Regions from separate parts of the Paenibacillus sp. ALE3 genome, predicted to be linked through region 1. Evidence: riboswitches for the same ligand, from Rfam matches in the RefSeq annotation. Region 1 holds a riboswitch; the other holds the start of a gene.
The links. A riboswitch is a leader RNA that binds a small molecule or an ion and turns the genes downstream of it on or off. The one in region 1 is predicted to bind cyclic di-GMP.

Region 1 (4,975 bases):
GGTCGCAACGTATTCACCGAGGAACAGATCCAAGGCTCTGGGCTGGAATACTACTCCGTGGGTCGTCCGCGGATGAGTGGATGGAACAGAGATAAAGTGGAAGTTTAAAAAGTGACAGATTAAAAAGTGACTGTGGTGATGTGGGAGGCGCTGAAGGCGCTGCGCGTCCAGATTGTTCTTCCGATTGCTGTTACCCCCGGATTTTCTGGATTGTATAAAACATTCAAAGGTTAAAATCCGGGGATAAAGGCAAACGCTGACGCTTCTTCAGAACAATTCTGCCCGCTCCGCTGCTTTTGCCGCACCAAGTCACGATGTTTAATCTCCCACCTTATGGGATGGGAGTAGAAGGGCGTATCAGAAGGAGCGGCACAGTTGAAGCCGCTCCTTCCGATTAAGACGCCATTGCAGTTGTCGCAGTAATCTTGGCAAGGCGTTACGAAACCTCGATTACTAGAAGCTTGCAAGCCCAGCGGGCAAGCGCCGAAAGCGTGAGATTTTTACAGGCTGACCGGACTTAATAATGTCCGGTCGTGCCTTTTGCACCACAAGGTATGATCGATATGATGCATTTTTGAGTAGCGCAGGAATGGATTTGAATCTGGAGAAGCGATAGCGTTCGCCTTTGGACCGGGATTCAAACCTTGATACGATATTATACAATCGAATGAATCCCGGTCCAACAGCGATCGTAAGATCAAATCCAGCCCGTAGCGGGTCACTCAACCTTGCCCCATTCGATCACCAACCAATATAGAGAGGAAGTGGAGATTTATGAAGCTCGTACTTTTGTCTGGTGGTTCCGGTAAAAGATTATGGCCGTTATCCAACGATTCCCGTTCCAAACAATTTTTGAAGGTACTGGAGAGCCCAGAAGGGATTTCGGAATCCATGGTACAGCGGGTATGGAGACAATTGGGAGACAACGGATTATCCGAATCCTCGTTTATTGCGACAGGGAGAGCGCAGGTCGAAATGATCCAGAGTCAAGTCGGATCGAATACGCGCATCATTGTTGAGCCGGAACGCAGAGATACTTTTCCTGCGATTGCGCTGACAGCGACTTATCTATATTCCATTGCGGGTGTTTCGCCTGATGAAATTATAGCTATATTGCCTGTAGATCCTTATGTAGAGGATGCTTTCTTTGCTTCCGTAGCCCAACTCGAACATACACTTCAGGAGAGTGAAGGAAAGCTTGCACTAATCGGGGTTGTCCCTTCCTATCCTTCAGAGAAATACGGTTATATTATTCCGAAAAACGATGCCACCCAAGGTAGCACAGGCTACTGCGAAGTGAGCCATTTTCAAGAGAAACCCGACCGGGAGCAGGCGGAGCGTCTAATAGAACGCAATGCTCTATGGAACTGCGGGGTTTTTGCATTCAAATTAAGCTATTTGCTGGATATTTTGGCATCAAAGGGCCTGCCGCTGAATTATGAAGAAATGCAAAAACAATATGCGTCTCTGGAAAAAATCAGCTTTGACTACGAAGTAGTCGAGAAGGAAAAAGACATCGTGGTGCTTCCGTACGATGGTTTTTGGAAGGATCTAGGAACTTGGAATACACTCACAGAAGAGATGTCTCATCAGCAAGTGGGTAGAGGGGTAGTAACGGAAGATTGCGTCAATACGAGTCTTATTAATGAGTTGGACATTCCTGTGGCGATCATTGGAACGAATGATCTGATTGTAGCCGCTAGCCCAGATGGCATTCTTGTGACCAATAAGGCAGAAAGTCCACGCATCAAGGAAGTGCTCAAGGCTCATGATCAGCGTCCAATGTATGAAGAACGTCGTTGGGGACAGTATCGGGTTGTAGACTATGTAAAGTATGACGAGGGTAATGAGGTACTGACCAAACGAATCCGCGTACACAAAGGTAAAAATATCAGCTACCAGCTTCACTTCAAACGAAGTGAAATCTGGACCATTATTAGCGGCGAAGCGGAAATTATTTTGAATGAGAAGCTACATAAAGTGAAGGCCGGTGACGTAGTTCGCATCCCTGAAGGGACGAAGCATAGCATTTTGGCTGTAACCGATGTGGATTTGATTGAAGTTCAGACTGGCTCTGAGTTGGTTGAAGAGGATATTGTACGCTTTTGTATGGATTGGAATGAAATTTCTCGTCATCAATTTATCTCGTAATTATTTGCGTAAAAACGTAAAAAAGAAGATTTGATGAAAAATAATGGCCCAAACTGTCGAAATTGGGCGAAAACCTGTAAATTCATGAACATGACCTATTAAATTTTGGTAAAAAAAAGTCGATACTTAGGGTAAGAAGGAATCCAAACTCCTTCCAACGATAAACGCAGCCCTGTCGAAAGACTGGTACGCAAAGCTAAAGGGCCTTCCCGTAAGGATGGCAGCCTGGCTACCGAAAGGAAGAGCTAAAGTGAGATTCAATTTTATTCCTCTGTATCGACTGATACGTCATGTACTCCCCGTTGTTATACTTTTTTCTTTGTTTCCCGTCGGCTTTGGTGATTCTCTGTCTGTGGTGAATGCCGCTTCATTACAACCTGTTAATTCGGACGCTTCTACTCAGGCCCGTGAACTATACAATTATTTACTCAGCATCTCTGGAAAGAAAACAGTCACTGGTCAGCATGATTATCTGGAAAGTCCAGATGAATTAAGCAACAAGGTCCAAAAAATCAGCCAGGCGTATGTGGGTCTGCACGGCTATGAGATGGGAGCCATCTCTGGTCAATCCGACACTACAGAAGCAGCACAACGTAAAAATGTCGTCGATAGCGCTATTCGTTGGAGCAGAGCTGGTGGCATTGTGACGATGACTTTTCATGAAGCGTTGCCGGGTAGACCGCTGACTTGGGCCAATGTGCAGGCGAAAGTAAGTCAGGCGGAGTTCAATAAATACGTGACACCAGGCACTACGCAGTATAACCTCTTCATTGCCGATCTGGATAAGGTCGCTGTATCGTTAAAGCAGCTTCGTGATGCAGGTGTTCCAGTATTGTGGAGACCTTATCATGAAATGAATGGTGACTGGTTCTGGTGGGGAAACAAAAACAATTTCAATCAGCTATGGAATATCATGTACGACCGTTTTGTAAACACGCATCAGTTGAACAATCTGCTGTGGGTGTGGAGTCCCAATGCTCCCAATTCCTACACTGTCCCGTATACCCCGAAATATCCGGGGGATGACAAAGTGGATATTTTGGCAGTAGACATCTACAACAATGATTTTAAGCAAAGTCATTATGAAGGACTGCTCGGGTTGGCACGGAATAAGCCGATTGCCATTGGCGAGCATGGTGAGATGCCTAGCTCTGAGGTGCTGCAGGCACAGCCCAAATGGGTGTATTCCATGACTTGGGGCAAGATGCTGACTGAGAATAACACAACCAATCAAATACAGGATTATATGAACGATTCGAGGAGTTTGACACGGGATGATGTGAAAAATGGGCTGGCAGCAATCCAACAACCTGGGGCAGATGTGCCGACTTTACCGGATGAGGGACAAAGTGAGCCTATCCCGGTTCCGCCAGTAGTAATCGTACCCCCAGCTCCGACTCCTCCTTCTGTTCCTGATGTAGTATATGTGAACGGGCTGCGGGGCGAATATTTTAACAATATGAATGTGAACGGCAGTCCTGTTTTGATCCGTACAGACAGCAAGCTGGATTATAACTGGCGCGCCGTTGCTGCTGATCCCAAGGTAAATGCCGACCAGTTCTCGGTTCGCTGGACAGGTAAAATCAAACCACAATACAGCGAGACCTATACATTTACAACTATATCCGATGATGGTATTCGCGTATGGGTAGACGGCAAGCTGGTGATTGACAGTTGGTTCAAACAAAGCTGGACAGAGCGTAAAGGCAGTATTGCTTTGGAAGCAGGTAAAATGGTAGATCTAAAAGTGGAATACTATGATGAAAAAGGCGATGCGATGGCTCGTCTGATGTGGGAAAGTCAGCATGAAGCGAAAGCGGTGGTTCCCGGAAACGCTTTGTTTCTTCCTTGATAGATACTCTTTCCCGGTCATAAATTTTGAGGAGAGAGGGTGTATCATATGATGAAAAAATGGTTGACCCATAGGTATACGGTCGTATTATCCGGATTACTAGGTGTCGCAGCTCTAGCCATGATCGCTTGGTTTATATACACGCCTTCAAAAAGTGCAGAATTGCAGACGGATAAGGTAGCGGCGGCCAGTCCAGTATGGAAGCTGGGCCAGAGGGATGACTCTTCAGCGGAATTTAAAGGAGTAGTCGGTAGGGATAATATCGAAATTTCTGCAGCAGCAGCTTCTACTGAATCCTCTGCTAAAGGAACATTCTCGGCGTTGTCGGAAGCAGAGAGTACAACAGTTCCGGTATTGCTCAGCAGTGGTGATATTCCTCCAGGTTTGAATGCATCCACGAATCCAGAACTGTCACTTCAGTATAAACTGAATCAGGTTCCTCCCAATGGTATGATATTCCGTGTTCGGATTTTGGATGCGGGCAAAGCGGTGCCGCAGATGGCAGTCTTTTCAAATCATCAGCTGTCCGGAATTATTCAGATTGCCGGGGTATCCGGTACTGGGAGTACCTATAACTTCAAAAATAACTACGAGCTGTATATCCCCAAAGAACAATTGCAAAGTGGTGTTAACGTACTCAAGCTAAAGACAGCGCGCTGCCTATACTGCTCCTCTGCAGAAGATAAAAATGTGTGGTGGACTTGGGATGACTTGAGCTTGGAGACGTTAGCTTCCCCTGCGGCCGAACCAGTACATGGGAAATATATACTGACCGGTACGAATGTGAATAATAAAGAATTTTATTATGATCAGGGTGCAGTTAAGCATCTACCTTACGTTCTCAAATGGCTGGGAATTGCTTATAGTGGCAACGTCATGAGGGTAACTTGTGCCAGTAATGTAGGCAAGGCATGCACAGATGTGGATGATTACTATCAAACGTTAAAGCAGTATAATATGCAATCGTCTGCT
Region 2 (4,975 bases), 940 kb from region 1:
GAAGCTCCGCTACGCGGTCCAGCAAAAAGTGACGAATCATCTCGCCCATACGCTCCTCATTCAAATAGCCAAGGAAAGCGTTCAGGGCAAACTGCATAAGCCCGCTGACCTGCAAGCCGCTAACAGCCTGCATCCCCAAGGTGCCTAGCGTAACCCCGGTGTCTGACCGCATTAGCCAGGACTCCGTCTGCTCCAGCGCATAATCCAACGCCCGTTGGTCATACTTTCGCTCGCCAGCTTGCCGGGCGAGCACCTCTAGCAATGGTCCTATATCGAATTCAGTCGCCTGTCGCTTAACCCCGATTGCGATGGCCGGGGCCAGCTCTGCCAGCGGAATCGAACGGACAAGTTGCTTGGCAAGAACATCTATAAAAGTAACCGCTTCGGGCGTACGTATTCCTTTTTCCACACTTTTCAGCACCAGCTCTGCCAGTCTAATCTCGGCAATTTTAGATGCAATACTTTCTTTATGAAGCAAATTATTCTCGACCGTGTTAACCAAGGCATCGGTCAGCTTTCCCCGATTTTTAGGGAGAAGCGCTGTGTGTGGAATCGGAATGCCCAGCGGATGACGGAATAACGCGGTTACGGCAAACCAGTCTGCCAACCCTCCTACAAGTCCGGCTTCAAAAGATCCGGCCAAAAGACGGGCCCAGCCAAATTGTTGAAAAGGTAACGTAGCAGCAAAGCCCGCTCCCATCATAACAAGTGACCAAGCTGCTGCGGTTTTTGTGTTTTTTGTTTTTCCCATCATGTAGTCCTCCAAACTAACAGTAAAATTTGTTTCATTACATCTGTAGTACCATCATATCATTGCCTGTGCAGATACCAAAGGTAACCATACTCTATTGTCAACAAATTGCATGATATTTAAAATTTGCACATTAGCTTAAATTGAGTTCGCATAACCACACTTATCCATACATTTTCGTGAACAAAATCACAACAATTAAGTTACAACTATTTTCTAACAAAATGAGCCCTTTGAATCATTTTGTCGAATTATGGTCCCATTTTTCTTGCAACCTAAAGGATAAATGCCTCAAAAAGTGGAATTGCAAGATTACGATATATTCATTGAGGAAATTAATTATTTCCAACCTCATTCTTTATTCCATCAATTTAAGGAATAAATTCCAGAATGACCTTATCCTTTTCAAATAGGTGCCTTCTGGTTAATTTTGTTATATGATGTATAACCCCAAATCGATACATGAATATACTTTAATGTGATAAAATAACCTTTGTAAATGGGAACTCCGGTTCTAAAAGGATATTCATGAAACAAACTACAATTGTCTTACTAAAATTGTTCTTTTGTAAAGGAATTGGATATGACAACAAACCAAAAAAATGCCCAGTATGTCTGGAGCGATGATCCAGTTGCAATTATATGTACACCCTCTGCTTTTGCTAAAAAATCCCTCTTTTATATACAGGAAATAGGCTATTTCAAAACAGATGCTTATGTAATGGAACGGCAAAAGCTCACCTCTTTTTTGCTCCTTTTTACTCTGTCTGGGAGAGGGGAATTACAATACCGGGGCAAGGATTATATATTGAAACCTCATGATATGCTTTTTATTAATTGCGAAGAATATGTACAGTACAAAACTTCCTGTCAGAAGACATGGGAGTTTATTAGTGTGAATCTATATGGCAATCTTATTGACCATTTCTACGAACAATTCGATAAACACAATAAGCCCGTAATCTCACTAAAGGATTCAAGTACAGTACTGGACAAGCTGCGCACCTTATTACATGTACAGCCAGAACGAAGCTTATCATCTGAGCTGCTCTCATCCAGGATAATCGTTGACTTGTTAACGATTATTTTACAGCACCCTTACACCAATCCCAATGCAAATTCAGATGGAACTGCAGAGGTGCGCAAGGTAAAGCAATATCTGGATCAATCCTATTGTGAGCGGATCACGCTGGATTCGCTAGCAGAAATGTTTGGTCTAAACAAGTTCAACCTGGCTAAAAACTTTAAAAAACAGATTGGCTTTTCCCCTATTGAGTATCTTATTAATGTTCGTATCACGGCTGCTCAAAGCTGGCTTAAAACTAGTGATGTAGCTATTGTGGACATCGCACAATATGTGGGCATTCCCAACACAAGTCATTTTATCAATCTGTTCAAAGAGCACATTGGAGAAACGCCTCATTCCTATCGCAAAAAATGGGGAAACCGTATAAAATAGGTCTTATGTATAATCTGCAAGCTTTCTTTGTCGATAAATAGCGAAAATCTGAGATTTAAACTTGCCTAATAGAGTACCTAACTGATAGAATAATAGTACAAGCTATTCAGGATAAATGGCAAACTTGTCGAAAGGCAAGGACGCAAAGCTACAGGGCCTTCTGTATGATGGCAGCCAGCTACCGGTTGAAGTGGCTTTTTGTCGTGCTTATTTTTCCCGAAAACTTTATACGAAATGGCAAACCTGTCGAAAGGCAGGGACGCAAAGCTATAGGGCCTTCTATTGATGATGGCAGCCTGGCCACCGAAAGGAAGTTTTTTATGGGGAAAATGATACTTTCCACACTTCTCCTATTTTTCATGCTGTCCGCAATTCTCTTAAATTCGACAATTTACGCTGCTGATAGTGTTGCATGGTTGGACCAAAACAATGTAAATCATGGGACGGTCAGTGTGCGCTACCCTGTTAAACCTAACGTTAAAACCAAGATTTTGGTTACCAAAGATGCACAAAAATACTCTTATAATTTAACACCCGGGAAATCCGAAGAAGTATTTCCTCTCCAAATGGGTAATGGGAACTATAACATCAGTATTTTAGAACAGCTTAGTGGTAATCAATATAAAGTGATAGGACAAGATACGATCGAGTTAAAGCTAAACGATAGCAAAGCGGTGTATCTTAATTCCGTTCAAAATATTAACTGGAGTAGTACTAATCAAGCGATTCAAAAAGCCCGTGAGTTAACCCAAGGTGCAACAACGGATCGCGAGAAGCTGCAAAAAATCTATGACTACGTAATTAGTCATATCAAGTATGACTCCAATCAGGCCTTTGCCTTAACGACTGACTATCTGCCACAAATTGATCATACGCTAAGCTCTCAAAAAGATATTTGTTATGGTTATGCTTCACTGATGGCTGCTATGTTACGAAGTGTAGATGTACCAACCAAGCTGGTTATGGGCAAATCTTCCTACGTGGACACTTATCATGCCTGGAATGAGGTCTACATCGATAATCAGTGGGTGGTCGTAGACACTACAGTAGATGCAGCACTGTATATGGGTAAACAGAAATTCGAAATGGTCAAAGATCCCTCCAAATACATTAAAACAAAGCAATATTAATATCAATGTTTTTAATTCATATTTTTTAAAAAATGAAAAAATAGAACTACATTTCTTGAAGAGCCTTGATCACATGATCAAGGCTCTTTTTCTATCCTTGTTGAGAAATTGTTGAGATGTGGCATGTATTCTAGTCCAGGAAGACAATGAGATTTCCAACCATTATCTAATTTCGAGTCAAAAGGAGGAGGTTCATCCCGAACATGAATTTTCATAAATTCTGAACAAGTAATTAATGCGGCTAACATAGCATCATATGAATGAATGATGAATATATAAATACAGTTCTCTCGACCTCGAAGGAATAACCATTAGCCGTTAAATAAGAGTATTTTAAGAATAGGAGATTTGTTTACCGTATGAGAAAAAAATGGAATACAGCAACGGTTGCGCTATTGCTCTTTTTGCAGTGTTTGTTCAGCACAACACAAGCTTATGCACAAAATCCCGACTCTACTCTGCCAGTGACCCCAGGAACCGATCCGGTTCAGAGTGTGACTAACGATGTTTATCCAATGCCCTCAGAGCCAATTAACATCCCACCTGCTGTCCCGGCTCCAGTCCCTGAACCAACTGCTGGCTCAACTTCTGAAGTTAGGGCAACTCAAGAAAGTATTTTAACCAAGCTAACCCTTACAGATTCTACTGGAAGTGTTATTGATGCAGTGTATAATCCCGATAGCCGTATTGATATTGGTTCCGCCATCCATTTAGGCTATGAATGGGAACTGCCGAACCATACGTATAAAGCTGGAGACACCTTTACCTTTCAATTACCTGAGCAATTCCAAATTTACACAGATATTACGTCTCCTTTGACGAATACAGATGGAGAAGTAGGTCATTTTACCGTAGACCGTCAAGGTAAAGTGGTTATGACATTTAATGATTACGTAGAAAGCCACTCTAATGTCAGCGGTAAGCTAGAGATCAAAACTGAATTTAGCACACAAATAGAAAAAGGCAGTACACAAGTTATTATTGCGATCCCGATCAAAGGCGGCGAGCAAACGGCTATCGTAAATATTAAGCCTGCAGCTGGTCCTACAATGGAGAAACAAGGAAAGTTTGATGGAAAAGACCAAATTCATTGGACAGTTGACGTAAATAAACACTTGGATCCTATCAAACACGCTGTAGTAACCGACCCAACTCCCCAAGGACTAGAACTAGTCAAGGACTCCATCCGGGTAAACCATTTACAAATTAATGTGAACGGAACCACCGTGCTGGGGGACACTGTTAGCGCAGATAAGTATACAGTAGAGGCTGATCCGGTTGTGCCGGGCTTCAGAATCCGTTTTAACGAGGAGAGTATTAACAGCGCCTACCGAATTCAATACTCCACAAACATAACAAGCGAGGATACTCGTTTCTCCAACACAGCCACTTTTTCAGGGGACGATGTGAAGGATACCTCCGCAACAGCTACAGTCACTGTTCAACGCGGGGATTTTTTAAGCAAAAAAGTGGAGAAATACGACCCAGTCACACAAACGATCTCATGGGCAATCAAATATAATTTTGCCAACAAAAAAATTCCCGCAGCTAAAGCCGCGTTAAGTGACCGTTTTAATAACAGCCAACAACTCATCATAAATTCACTTAAAGTGTATAAAGGGGATACACAGGATG

Region 2: it holds a riboswitch for cyclic di-GMP, as region 1 does, so the genes downstream of both, ACXHJ2_RS21650 (transglutaminase-like domain-containing protein) here and ACXHJ2_RS17385 (glycosyl hydrolase) in region 1, are expected to answer to the same signal.

Annotation. Positions count from the first base shown of each region.
Region 1 is NZ_CM134214.1:3,885,710-3,890,684, reverse strand. It holds gene ACXHJ2_RS17400 (UDP-glucose dehydrogenase family protein) at 1-108, shown strand, start outside; gene ACXHJ2_RS17395 (hypothetical protein) at 454-726, opposite strand; gene ACXHJ2_RS17390 (sugar phosphate nucleotidyltransferase) at 775-2,151, shown strand; cyclic di-GMP riboswitch class I at 2,307-2,388, shown strand; gene ACXHJ2_RS17385 (glycosyl hydrolase) at 2,402-4,003, shown strand; gene ACXHJ2_RS17380 (hypothetical protein) at 4,052-4,975, shown strand, end outside.
Region 2 is NZ_CM134214.1:4,828,861-4,833,835, forward strand. It holds gene ACXHJ2_RS21640 (DUF445 domain-containing protein) at 1-751, opposite strand, end outside; gene ACXHJ2_RS21645 (helix-turn-helix transcriptional regulator) at 1,335-2,210, shown strand; cyclic di-GMP riboswitch class I at 2,318-2,396, shown strand; cyclic di-GMP riboswitch class I at 2,437-2,518, shown strand; gene ACXHJ2_RS21650 (transglutaminase-like domain-containing protein) at 2,570-3,340, shown strand; gene ACXHJ2_RS21655 (LPXTG cell wall anchor domain-containing protein) at 3,700-4,975, shown strand, end outside.